DNA from 2 places in the Pseudomonas sp. SDO5522_S412 genome. Region 2 is predicted to be linked to the other one. Evidence: predicted binding sites of a transcription regulator. Region 2 holds the regulator's gene; the other holds the start of a gene.

Region 1 (5,923 bases), on a different contig from region 2:
AGGCCTTTTTCATCACGCCGCGTTACGCAGCGCTACCGGATCAGCAGCTGTAGTACAGCTCGTATTCCAGTGGGTGTACGAAGGTGCGGACCTTGATTTCTTCTTCGCTTTTCAGGGCGATGTAGGCATCGATAAAGTCGTCGCTGAACACGCCGCCTTTGGTCAGGAACGCACGGCCCTTGTCCAGCTCTTCCAGGGCTTCTTTCAGGCTGCCGCACACTTGTGGGATCTCTTTGGCCTCTTCAGGCGGCAGGTCGTACAAGTTTTTGTCGGCGGCATCGCCAGGGTGGATCTTGTTCTGGATACCGTCCAGGCCGGCCATGACCAGGGCAGCGAAGGCCAGGTACGGGTTGGCTGCCGGATCCGGGAAACGGGCTTCGATACGGCGAGCGCGAGGGCTGGACACGTAAGGAATACGGATCGAAGCGGAACGGTTGCGAGCCGAGTAGGCGAGCATTACCGGAGCTTCGAAACCTGGGACCAGACGCTTGTAGGAGTTGGTCGATGGGTTGGTGAAGCCGTTCAGGGCCTTACCGTGCTTGATGATACCGCCGATGAAGTACAGGGCAGTGTCGGACAGGCCGGCATAACCTTCGCCAGCGAAGGTGTTCTTGCCTTCTTTGGCGATGGACAGGTGAACGTGCATACCCGAACCGTTATCGCCGTACAGAGGCTTAGGCATGAAGGTAGCGGTACGGCCGTAGGCATCAGCCACGTTGTGTACGCAGTACTTCAGGGTCTGAACTTCGTCAGCCTTGGCAACCAGGGTGTTGAACTTCACGCCGATTTCGTTCTGGCCGGCAGTCGCCACTTCGTGGTGGTGAACTTCGATGACCAGGCCCATCTCTTCCATGGCGTTGCACATGGAGGTACGGATTTCGTGGTCGTGGTCGAACGGAGGAACCGGGAAGTAGCCGCCTTTGATACCTGGACGGTGGCCTTTGTTGCCGCCTTCCACGTCCTGGTCGGACATCCACGAACCTTGTTCGGAGAAGATCTTGAACATGGAGCCAGAGATGTCGGACTTGAACTTGACCGAATCAAAGATGAAGAATTCTGGTTCCGGGCCTACGAATACGGTGTCGCCGATACCGGTCGACTTCAGGTATTCCTCGGCACGCTTGGCGATCGCACGTGGGTCACGGTCGTAGCCCTGCATGGTCGAAGGCTCGATCACGTCGCAGACGATGATCAAGGTTGGGTCTTCGGTGAACGGGTCGAGTACGGCAGTGCTGTCGTCCGGCATCAGGATCATGTCGGAAGCTTCGATGCCTTTCCAGCCGGCAATGGAGGAGCCGTCGAACATTTTGCCTTCTTCGAAGAAGGCGTCATCCAGCGCGTCGCGAGCCGGCATGGTCACGTGGTGCTGAGTGCCTTTGGTGTCCGTGAAGCGCAGATCAATCCATTTGACGTCATGATCTTTGATGAGTTGAACCGACTTCGACATAGTGTCCTCCGGGTGGCTTCGGGCTGGGGTAGTGGAGTAGCCCTTAGAATGTGGGTGATGCCGGCGCGAATACTCGACCAAGGCAACCTGCCTCACAAGAGAGCAAATTGCATGCCAGTGCCCCGACATGGGTTTTTTGCCACAAAAACGCCCCTATAAAGGTGCAATCCGCTGAAACGGAAGAAATTGCGCACCGCAATGTAGCGCTTATTTTGGTTTATGACCCGTTTTGGTGCGCGAAAGGTCAGTTGCATATTAACTGGTTAAACCTTGAGCGATTTCCGCTATAATCCGCGCCCCCCTTTTTCGGCTGGGCCTGCGCGCGCTGTTTTCATGAAATTAATCGTTAAAGTCTTCCCCGAGATCACCATCAAGAGCCGACCGGTACGGATGCGTTTCATCCGTCAATTGGCCAAGAACATCCGTGCCGTGCTCCGCGATGTGGACCCGGCTGTGGTGGTGAATGGTGTGTGGGACAATCTCGAGCTGGAAACCCGCCTCACAGACCCCAAGGCCCTGAAGGACATGACCGAGCGCCTGAGCTGCGTGCCGGGCATCGCGCATTTCCTGCAGGTCGACGAGTACCCGCTGGGCGACTTCGACGACATCACCGAAAAGTGCAAGCAGCACTACGGCGATGTGCTGGCAGGCAAGGTGTTTTCAGTGCGTTGCAAACGCGCCGGCAAGCACCCGTTCAGCTCCATGGATGTCGAGAAATACGTGGGCAGCAAGCTGCGTCGCGAGTGCGGCGCTGCCGGAATTTCCCTGAAAGAGCCGCAAATTGAAGTGCGGATGGAAATTCGCGACCAACGGTTGTTTGTGATCCACAGCCAGCACGACAGCATCGGCGGCTACCCGCTGGGTGCCCTGGAACAGACCCTGGTATTGATGTCCGGCGGTTTCGATTCCACTGTCGCGGCCTACCAGATCATGCGCCGCGGGCTGATGAGCCACTTCTGCTTCTTCAACCTGGGCGGGCGTGCACACGAATTGGGCGTGATGGAAGTCGCGCATTACATCTGGAAGAAGTACGGCAGCTCGCAACGGGTGCTGTTTGTCAGCGTACCGTTCGAGGAAGTCCTGGGAGAAATTCTCGGGAAAGTCGATAACAGTCATATGGGCGTAGTATTGAAGCGTATGATGTTACGCGCTGCGTCCCGAATCGCGGATCGGCTGGAAATCGACGCACTGGTCACCGGTGAAGCGATTTCCCAGGTGTCCAGCCAGACCCTGCCGAACCTGTCGTTGATCGACTCTGTGACCGAGAAGCTGGTACTGCGCCCGCTGATCGCCAGTCACAAGCAAGACATCATCGACCTGGCGACCCAGATCGGCACGGCGGATTTCGCCAAGCACATGCCGGAATATTGCGGGGTCATCTCGGTGAACCCCAAGACCCACGCCAAGCGCAACCGCGTGGAGTACGAAGAACAACAGTTCGATATGGCGGTGCTCGAGCGTGCGCTTGAGAACGCCAAGCTGGTGCCGATCGATCGGGTTATCGACGAATTGGGCCAGGATTTGCAGATCGAAGAAGTCAGCGAGGCTCTGGCCGGTCAGATCATCATCGACATCCGTCACCCGGATGCCGCTGAAGACGAGCCGCTGGAAATTGCTGGCATCGACGTACAAACGCTGCCGTTCTATGCATTGAATGCGCGTTTCAAGGAACTGGATGACAGCCGTCAGTACCTGTTGTATTGCGACAAAGGCGTGATGAGTCGCCTGCATGCCCACCATTTGCTCAGTGAGGGGCATGCCAATGTGCGCGTTTATCGACCGAGCTAAGAGCCCGGGGCTGTTTGCCTGTGGCCTGCGTCACCGGCCCCCCGACTCTGCCGTCAAGCTGTAACGGCAAGGCCTGACTCTACTGTTAATCGCTGCCACGACCTGTCAGCACACCGAATCCTCTGATCGAGATACACAAGTGATCGAAAATCTACGCAACATCGCCATCATTGCTCACGTTGACCATGGTAAGACCACCCTGGTAGACAAACTCTTGCGTCAATCCGGCACCCTGGAGCGCAACGAGCTCAACGACGAGCGCGTGATGGACTCCAACGACCAGGAGAAAGAGCGCGGTATTACCATTCTGGCGAAAAACACCGCCATCAACTGGAACGGCTACCACATCAACATCGTGGATACCCCGGGCCACGCCGACTTCGGCGGCGAAGTTGAACGCGTAATGTCGATGGTTGACTCCGTTCTGCTGCTGGTTGACGCTCAAGACGGCCCTATGCCGCAAACCCGTTTCGTGACCAAGAAGGCTTTCGAAGCCGGCCTGCGTCCGATCGTGTGCATCAACAAGGTTGACCGTCCAGGCGCGCGTCCGGACTGGGTTCTGGATCAGATCTTCGACCTGTTCGACAACCTGGGTGCCACCGAAGAACAGCTGGACTTCAAAGTCGTCTACGCCTCGGCCCTGAACGGCATTGCCGGTCTGGAACACACCGACATGGCTGAAGACATGACCCCGCTGTACCAGTCGATCGTCGACAACGTACCGGCTCCGAAAGTTGACCGTGAAGGCCCGTTCCAGATGCAAATCTCGGCACTGGACTACAACAGCTTCCTGGGTGTTATCGGTGTTGGCCGTATCGCTCGTGGTAGCGTCAAGCCGAACACTCCGGTGGTCGCCATCGGCGCCGACGGCAAGAAGCGCAACGGTCGTATCCTGAAGCTGATGGGTCACCACGGCCTGCACCGCATCGACGTTGAAGAAGCGTTTGCCGGTGACATCGTGTGTGTGAGCGGTATGGACTCGCTGTTCATCTCCGACACCCTGTGCCAGCCGGACAACGTCGAGGCGATGAAGCCTCTGACCGTTGACGAGCCAACCGTTTCCATGACCTTCCAGGTAAACGACTCGCCTTTCTGCGGTAAAGAAGGCAAGTTCGTGACTTCCCGTAACATCAAGGAACGTCTGGACAAAGAGCTGCTGTACAACGTTGCTCTGCGCGTTGAAGAAGGCGACTCGGCTGACAAGTTCAAGGTTTCCGGCCGTGGTGAGCTGCATCTCTCGGTACTGATCGAAACCATGCGTCGCGAAGGCTTCGAAATGGGCGTTGGTCGTCCTGAAGTGATCATCCGTCAGGTTGACGGCGTGAAGCAGGAACCGTTTGAAAACGTCACCATCGACACCCCTGAAGAATCCCAGGGCAAGGTCATGGAAGAAATGGGCCTGCGTAAGGGCGACCTGACCAACATGGTGCCGGATGGCAAAGGCCGTGTGCGTCTGGAATACAACATCCCTGCTCGTGGTCTGATCGGTTTCCGTAACCAGTTCCTGACCCTGACCAACGGTGCTGGCATCCTGACCTCGATCTTCGATCGCTACGACACCATGAAGTCCGGCGACATGTCCGGTCGTCAGAACGGTGTTCTGGTATCGGTAGAAACCGGCAAGGCGCTGACCTACTCCCTGGAAACCCTCCAGGCGCGTGGCAAGCTGTTCGTTGAACACGGTCAAGAGATCTACAACGGTCAGATCGTTGGCCTGAACAGCCGTGACAACGACATGGGCGTCAACCCAACCAAAGGCAAGAAGCTCGACAACATGCGTGCTTCGGGTAAAGACGAAACCATCGCTCTGGTTCCACCTGTTCGCTTCACCCTGGAACAGGCTCTGGAATTCATCCAGGACGACGAGCTGTGCGAAGTTACGCCTAAGTCGATCCGCCTGCGTAAGAAGATCCTGGACGAAGGCGAGCGTACCCGCGCTGCCAAGAAAGCCAAGAACTGAGTTAACTCAGGCTGAATGAAAAACGCCCCCGGTCGAAAGGCCGGGGGCGTTTTTTTATGCCTGCAATATCTGTAGTGACTGTGCGGGCCCCTTCGCGAGCAAGCCCGCTCCCACATTCGACCGCGTTTTTTCAGGATGAATGAGGTCAAGTGTGGGAGCGGGCTTGCCCGCGAAAGCGGTAGTTCAAGCAATAAAAAATCTGGATCAGAACTTGTCGAGGGTCTTGAACCTGGTCTCGCGCACCACTTCCTTCGGCTTGTACGCGCAATACCCCGGGCGCGGCCCGATTTTCGGGTGATTGCGGCAAGTATCCGGGCGCTTGTCATAAATAGTGCAGAAGCGGCTCTTACGATCCAGGTACAGGCAATCGTTGTTGCTCATGCGCTGCAGGGTGAAGATCTCGGATTTGGCGTTGAAGCGCTCGACGATGCCTTCCTTCTGCAAGCGCTTGGCGATGTTCTTCGGCGGGTCGCCACGCTCGAACTCATCGACGATGCCGATGCGGATCAGGTCCTTGATCTTCACCTCAACCGGCAGGGTGCAGCAGCTCGACACACAGCCGCCACACATATGGCTTGAGTATTTCTGCCAGGTCTCGAGACGGTCGAGTTCCGCGGCGGCGATCAGTTGAGGCTTCATCAGGTTTCCAAGAGGGGTGTTATCCGGCGCGGGATCATACCGGAACTGGTGGTTTTTTGAACAATATCTTCCAGCTTTCAGCTCGAAGG
Region 2 (5,923 bases):
CGACGGCCAGGGCATCAAGATGCTGATGGCGGCGGGCGTGCAAACCGGCATCATCAGCGGTCGCAAGACCCCGGTTGTGGAACGCCGCGCACAAAACCTGGGTATTCCTCACCTGTATCAGGGCCGCGAGGATAAACTGGTGGTTCTGGACGAGCTTCTTGGCCAACTCAACCTAAGCTATGAGCAGGTTGCGTACCTGGGTGACGATTTACCCGACCTGCCGGTGATTCGCCGGGTCGGCCTGGGCATGGCCGTGGCCAATGCGGCGGCGTTCGTTCGCGAACACGCCCATGGTGTAACCACCGCCCGCGGCGGCGAAGGCGCCGCCCGCGAGTTCTGCGAGTTGATTCTGCGCGCCCAAGGCAGCCTTGAAGCGGCCCACGCCGCCTACCTATAGAGCGTTTTATGCTGAGTAAAAAGATTCGCAATTTCCTGATACTTGCAGTCATCGCCGCGGTTTTCCTCGCGGTCGGCTACTGGAATATCAGCCCGGAGCGCTTCCTCGACAAGCCGGTTGCACAGGTTGACGAGAGTGCTATCGACTATTACGCCATCAACGCCCACAGCATCCAGTACCTGCCCGATGGCAAGGTCCAGTATGAAATGACCTCCGACAAGGTCGAACACTTGAAGGCATCCGAGGTCACTTTGCTGACCAAGCCGGACATGAACCTGTACCGCGGCGCCGAATTTCCGTGGCACGTCACCAGCGAGCGTGGCGAGGTCAACCCGGACGGCACCCAAGTGGAACTGATTGACTCGGTGCGGGTAGCCCGCACTGACGCCAAGAACCGCGACACCATTATTACCAGCAGTCGCATGACCGTATTCCCACAGAAGCAATATGCGCAGACCGAGCAAGACGTTAGAATTGACGGCGCTGGCGGTGTATCGACTGGCAAGGGAATGAAAGCGTATTTGAAAGAAAGCAGGATACACCTGCTATCGAACGTAAGAGGACAGTATGAGGCTCGTTAAAACCCTCCCTATTTTGCTCGGCCTGGGCGCAGCACTGGGAAGCGTGAGCGCCTGGGCTCTGCCGAACGATAGCCAGCAACCGATCCACATTCAGGCTGACGATGCGCAGCTGGATGACAAGCAAGGTATCGCGACCTACACGGGCAGCGTGATCATCACCCAGGGCTCGATGAAAGTGACGGGTAACACCGTGACACTGACTCGTACCCCGGCGGGCGATATCGACGTGGTCACTTCGGTGGGCAACCTGGCGTATTTCGAACAACTGCAGAAAGTGGGCGACCCTACGCCGGTCAAAGGCTATGGCAAGACGATCCAGTACCACGCCCAGCAAAACCGCATCGTGCTGATCGACCAGGCCCGGGTCATCAATGACGGCAACACCACCGACGGCGAAAAAATCGTCTACGACACGGTGAAGCAGATCGCCCAGGCCGGCCGTGCTACCGGCTCGAAAATCAGCACGCCGAAGCCGCGTATCGACATGGTTATCCAGCCGAAGCAGAAACCGGGCGCAGCCCAGCCGGCGCCGAAACCCGACGCGAAGAAGGCGAATTAATGGCAACCCTGAAAGCCCAGCATCTGGCCAAGGCTTATAAAAGCCGTCAGGTCGTGCGTGACGTCAGCCTGTCGATCGACAGCGGCCAGATCGTCGGTTTGCTCGGCCCCAACGGTGCCGGCAAGACCACCTGCTTCTACATGATCGTCGGCCTGGTGCAGGCCGATCAAGGCCGCGTCCTGATCGACGACCTGGACGTAAGCCACCAGCCTATGCACGGCCGTGCGCAAGCGGGTATCGGCTATCTTCCCCAGGAAGCATCGATCTTCCGCAAACTGTCGGTTTCCGACAACATCATGGCCATCCTCGAGACCCGCAAGGAACTCGACCGCGCCGGGCGCAAGAAAGAGCTGGAAAGCCTGCTGCAGGAATTCCACATCAACCACATTCGCGACAACCTCGGCATGAGCCTTTCCGGCGGCGAGCGTCGTCGTGTGGAAATCGCCCGCGCGCTGGCCACGGCGCCCAAGTTCATCCTGCTGGACGAACCTTTCGCCGGTGTCGACCCGATCTCGGTCGGCGACATCAAGCAGATCATCCATCATCTCAAGGCCAAGGGCATCGGTGTATTGATCACCGACCACAACGTCCGTGAGACACTCGATATCTGCGAAACCGCCTACATCGTCAACGATGGACAGCTGATTGCCGAAGGTGACTCTGCCACTATCCTGGCCAACGAACTGGTCAAGGAAGTGTATCTGGGTCACGAGTTCCGCCTGTAAACACGGTGGTATCAGGCCATTCGCCATGGAGCGCGGTAGTCAATAAAAACCTCAGTATTTTTATTGTTACCGCGCTCTAGGCAAAGCCCCCGATATCAGGCATATAATTTGCTTATGTTTGGCGCTCACGCGCCCTGTCGTGGATGGCGCATTGCGCCGGCGAATAAGGTGTTAAGCCCCTGCCATGAAACCATCGCTAGTCCTGAGAATGGGCCAGCAGCTGACGATGACACCGCAGCTGCAACAGGCCATCCGCCTGCTCCAATTGTCGACCCTGGACCTGCAACAGGAAATCCAGGAGGCCCTGGAGTCCAATCCGATGCTCGAACGCCAGGAAGAAGGCGACGACTTCGATAATGCAGACCCGCTGGCCGACAACATCGAGCAAAAGCCCAACCCCGACGTACAGGAACCCTCCTACCAGGAAACCGCCCCCACGGTGGATAACCTTGAGGAAGGCGAATGGAACGAACGCATTCCCAACGAACTTCCCGTGGATACCGCCTGGGAAGACGTCTACCAGACCAGCGCCAGCAGCCTGCCCAGCAACGATGACGACGAGTGGGACTTCACCACCCGCACATCAGCCGGCGAGAGCCTGCAGAGCCATTTGCTCTGGCAACTGAACCTGGCACCGATGTCCGATACCGATCGCCTGATCGCCGTGACCCTGATCGATTGCATCAACAACCAGGGCTACCTGGACGAGACCCTTGAGGAGATCCTCGAGGCGTTCGACCCGGAACTGGACATCGAACTGGACGAAATCGAAGCCGTCCTGCACCGCATCCAGCAATTCGAGCCGGCCGGCATCGGCGCCCGCAACCTCAGCGAGTGCCTGCTGCTGCAACTGCGCCAATTGCCGGCCAAGACGCCTTGGCTGAGCGAAGCGCAGCGCCTGGTCACCGACTACATCGACCTGCTGGGCAGCCGCGACTACAGCCAGCTGATGCGCCGCATGAAGCTCAAGGAAGATGATCTGCGCCAGATCATCGAGCTGGTGCAGAGCCTCAACCCACGCCCGGGCTCGCAGATCGAGTCCAGCGAAGCCGAATATGTCGTGCCCGACGTGATTGTGCGCAAGGACAACGAACGCTGGCTGGTGGAGCTGAACCAGGAATCGGTGCCGCGCCTGCGGGTCAATCCGCAATACGCAGGTTTTGTGCGCCGCGCCGACACCAGCGCCGATAACACCTTCATGCGTAACCAACTGCAGGAAGCCCGCTGGTTCATCAAGAGCCTGCAAAGCCGCAACGAAACCCTGATGAAAGTCGCCACCCAGATCGTCGAGCACCAGCGCGGCTTCCTGGAATACGGCGATGAAGCGATGAAGCCGCTGGTACTGCACGACATCGCCGAGGCGGTGGGCATGCACGAATCAACGATTTCCCGGGTGACCACGCAAAAATTCATGCATACCCCACGGGGTATATATGAGCTGAAATACTTTTTCTCCAGCCACGTCAGCACCTCCGAAGGCGGCGAATGCTCGTCCACGGCGATCCGCGCGATCATCAAAAAACTGGTTGCCGCGGAAAATCAGAAAAAGCCGTTGAGTGACAGCAAGATCGCTGGTTTACTGGAGGCACAAGGCATTCAGGTCGCCCGTCGAACCGTCGCCAAGTACCGCGAGTCCCTAGGGATCGCGCCTTCCAGCGAGCGTAAGCGTTTGATGTGACGGGCGGGCCATAGCGTTCCAGTGGCGGGTATTCCTACCCGCCGCTTTATGCACTGGCAACGAAGGAGAAGCTGTATGCAAGTCAACATCAGTGGACACCATGTAGAAGTCACCCCTCCATTGCGCGAATACGTCGAGCTGAAGCTGAAGAAGCTTGAGGGCCATTTCGACAAGATCACCAACGTGCAGGTCATCATGAAGGTCGACAAGCTTCAGCAGAAAATCGAAGCGACACTTCAGATACCCGGTGGCGAAGTGGTCGCCAATGCCGAACATGAAGACATGTATGCATCAATCGACTTGCTCACAGACAAGCTTGACCGCCAACTTAAAAAGCATAAGGAAAAGCAGCAGAGCCTTCTTCAAGGCACTGGCCGCTAACACTCCCCACCCATGATCCGACTTGAAACCATCCTGACCCCCGGCCGTTCCCTCGTGAACGTGCCGGGCGGCAGTAAAAAGCGCGCCCTCGAACAAATTGCCAACCTGATCGGCCGCGAAGTGCCCGAACTGGATACGCAAGCTGTGTACGAGGCCCTGATCGCCCGTGAAAAGCTCGGCTCCACCGGCTTTGGCAACGGCATCGCCATTCCTCACTGCCGCCTGCAAGGCTGTGAGTCTCCAGTCAGCGCCCTGCTGCACCTGGACGCCCCTATCGATTTCGACGCCATCGACGGCGCGCCGGTCGACCTGCTGTTCGTACTGCTGGTCCCGCAAGCTGCCACCGATGCGCACCTGGAGCTGCTTCGGCAGATCGCCAGCATGCTCGACCGCAAGGACGTACGCGACAAACTGCGTAGTGCCTCAAGCAATGAGGCGCTCTACCAGGTTGTCCTGGATGAACAAAACGGGCATTAATCATGCGTTTGATCATCGTCAGCGGCCGTTCCGGCTCAGGTAAAAGCACGGCCCTCAATGTTCTTGAGGACAACGGCTTCTATTGCATCGACAACCTGCCCGCCGGCCTGCTACCGGAACTGGCGGAACGCGCGCTGATTCATACCGAGCTGGCGCAACCGCTGGTCGCCGTGTCGATCGACGCCCGCAACCTGCCCAGCCACCTCACACGCTTTCCTGAACTGCTCGAAGAAGTGCGGGCCAAGCACATCCATTGCGATGTGCTGTACCTGGACGCCGACGAAGAGACCCTGCTCAAGCGCTTCTCCGAAACCCGTCGCCGCCACCCGTTGAGCAGCCCTCATCGCTCCCTGGCCGAAGCCATCGAGGACGAGACCAAACTGCTGGGGCCGATCATTGACCTGGCCGACCTCAAGATCAACACCACCAGCCTGAACCTGTATCAACTGCGGGATGCGATCAAGCTGCGTCTGCTGAACCAGCCGGAGCCAGGCACGGCGTTCCTTGTCGAGTCGTTCGGTTTCAAGCGCGGCATGCCGGTGGATGCCGACCTGGTGTTCGATGTGCGCTGCCTGCCCAACCCGTACTGGAAGCCGGAACTGCGCGATCAGTCGGGGCTGGACCAACCTGTGGCCGAGTACCTGGCGGCGCAACCGGATGTCGAGGAAATGTACCAGGACATCTCCAGCTACCTGCTCAAATGGCTGCCGCGTTTTGCGGCCAGCAATCGGGCTTATGTCACCATCGCCATTGGCTGCACCGGCGGCCACCACCGATCCGTCTACCTGACCGAACGCCTGGGCAAGGTGCTGCAACAAACCCTCAAGAACGTCCAGGTTCGCCACCGCGACCTCAGCTGAAAGGAACACCCCCGCGATGCCCGCTCTGGAAATTGAAATCATCAACAAGCTGGGCCTGCACGCCCGGGCCTCGGCCAAGTTCGTCGGCGTCGCCGGGCAGTTCCCTTGCCAGATCCGCGCCGGGCGCACCCCGGAATCCATGGTCGACGGCAAAAGCATCATGGCCATGATGATGCTGGCTGCGGGCAAGGGCACGAAGATTCATTTGAAGACCGAAGGCGAGCAAGAGCAGGAAGCGATGGATGCCCTGGTAGCGTTGATCAAT

Evidence for each region. The regulator sigma-54, encoded in region 2, starts transcription at its own class of promoters, with help from an activator protein. The targets are predictions, from matches to a motif close to ANTGGCATNNANNTTGCTNT.
Region 1: the regulator sigma-54 is predicted to act here: its motif matches at 1,547-1,566, upstream of glnA (glutamate--ammonia ligase).

What each region holds. Positions count from the first base shown of each region.
Region 1 is NZ_JBSVWQ010000128.1:755-6,677, forward strand. Features, by position in the region: gene glnA (glutamate--ammonia ligase) at 41-1,447, opposite strand; gene thiI (tRNA uracil 4-sulfurtransferase ThiI) at 1,781-3,235, shown strand; gene typA (translational GTPase TypA) at 3,375-5,195, shown strand; gene ACW9I6_RS22010 (YkgJ family cysteine cluster protein) at 5,400-5,834, opposite strand.
Region 2 is NZ_JBSVWQ010000043.1:9,550-15,472, forward strand. Features, by position in the region: gene ACW9I6_RS12345 (KdsC family phosphatase) at 1-397, shown strand, start outside; gene lptC (LPS export ABC transporter periplasmic protein LptC) at 406-978, shown strand; gene lptA (lipopolysaccharide transport periplasmic protein LptA) at 965-1,537, shown strand; gene lptB (LPS export ABC transporter ATP-binding protein) at 1,537-2,262, shown strand; gene ACW9I6_RS12365 (RNA polymerase factor sigma-54) at 2,447-3,940, shown strand; gene hpf (ribosome hibernation-promoting factor, HPF/YfiA family) at 4,016-4,321, shown strand; gene ptsN (PTS IIA-like nitrogen regulatory protein PtsN) at 4,334-4,798, shown strand; gene rapZ (RNase adapter RapZ) at 4,801-5,658, shown strand; gene ACW9I6_RS12385 (HPr family phosphocarrier protein) at 5,675-5,923, shown strand, end outside.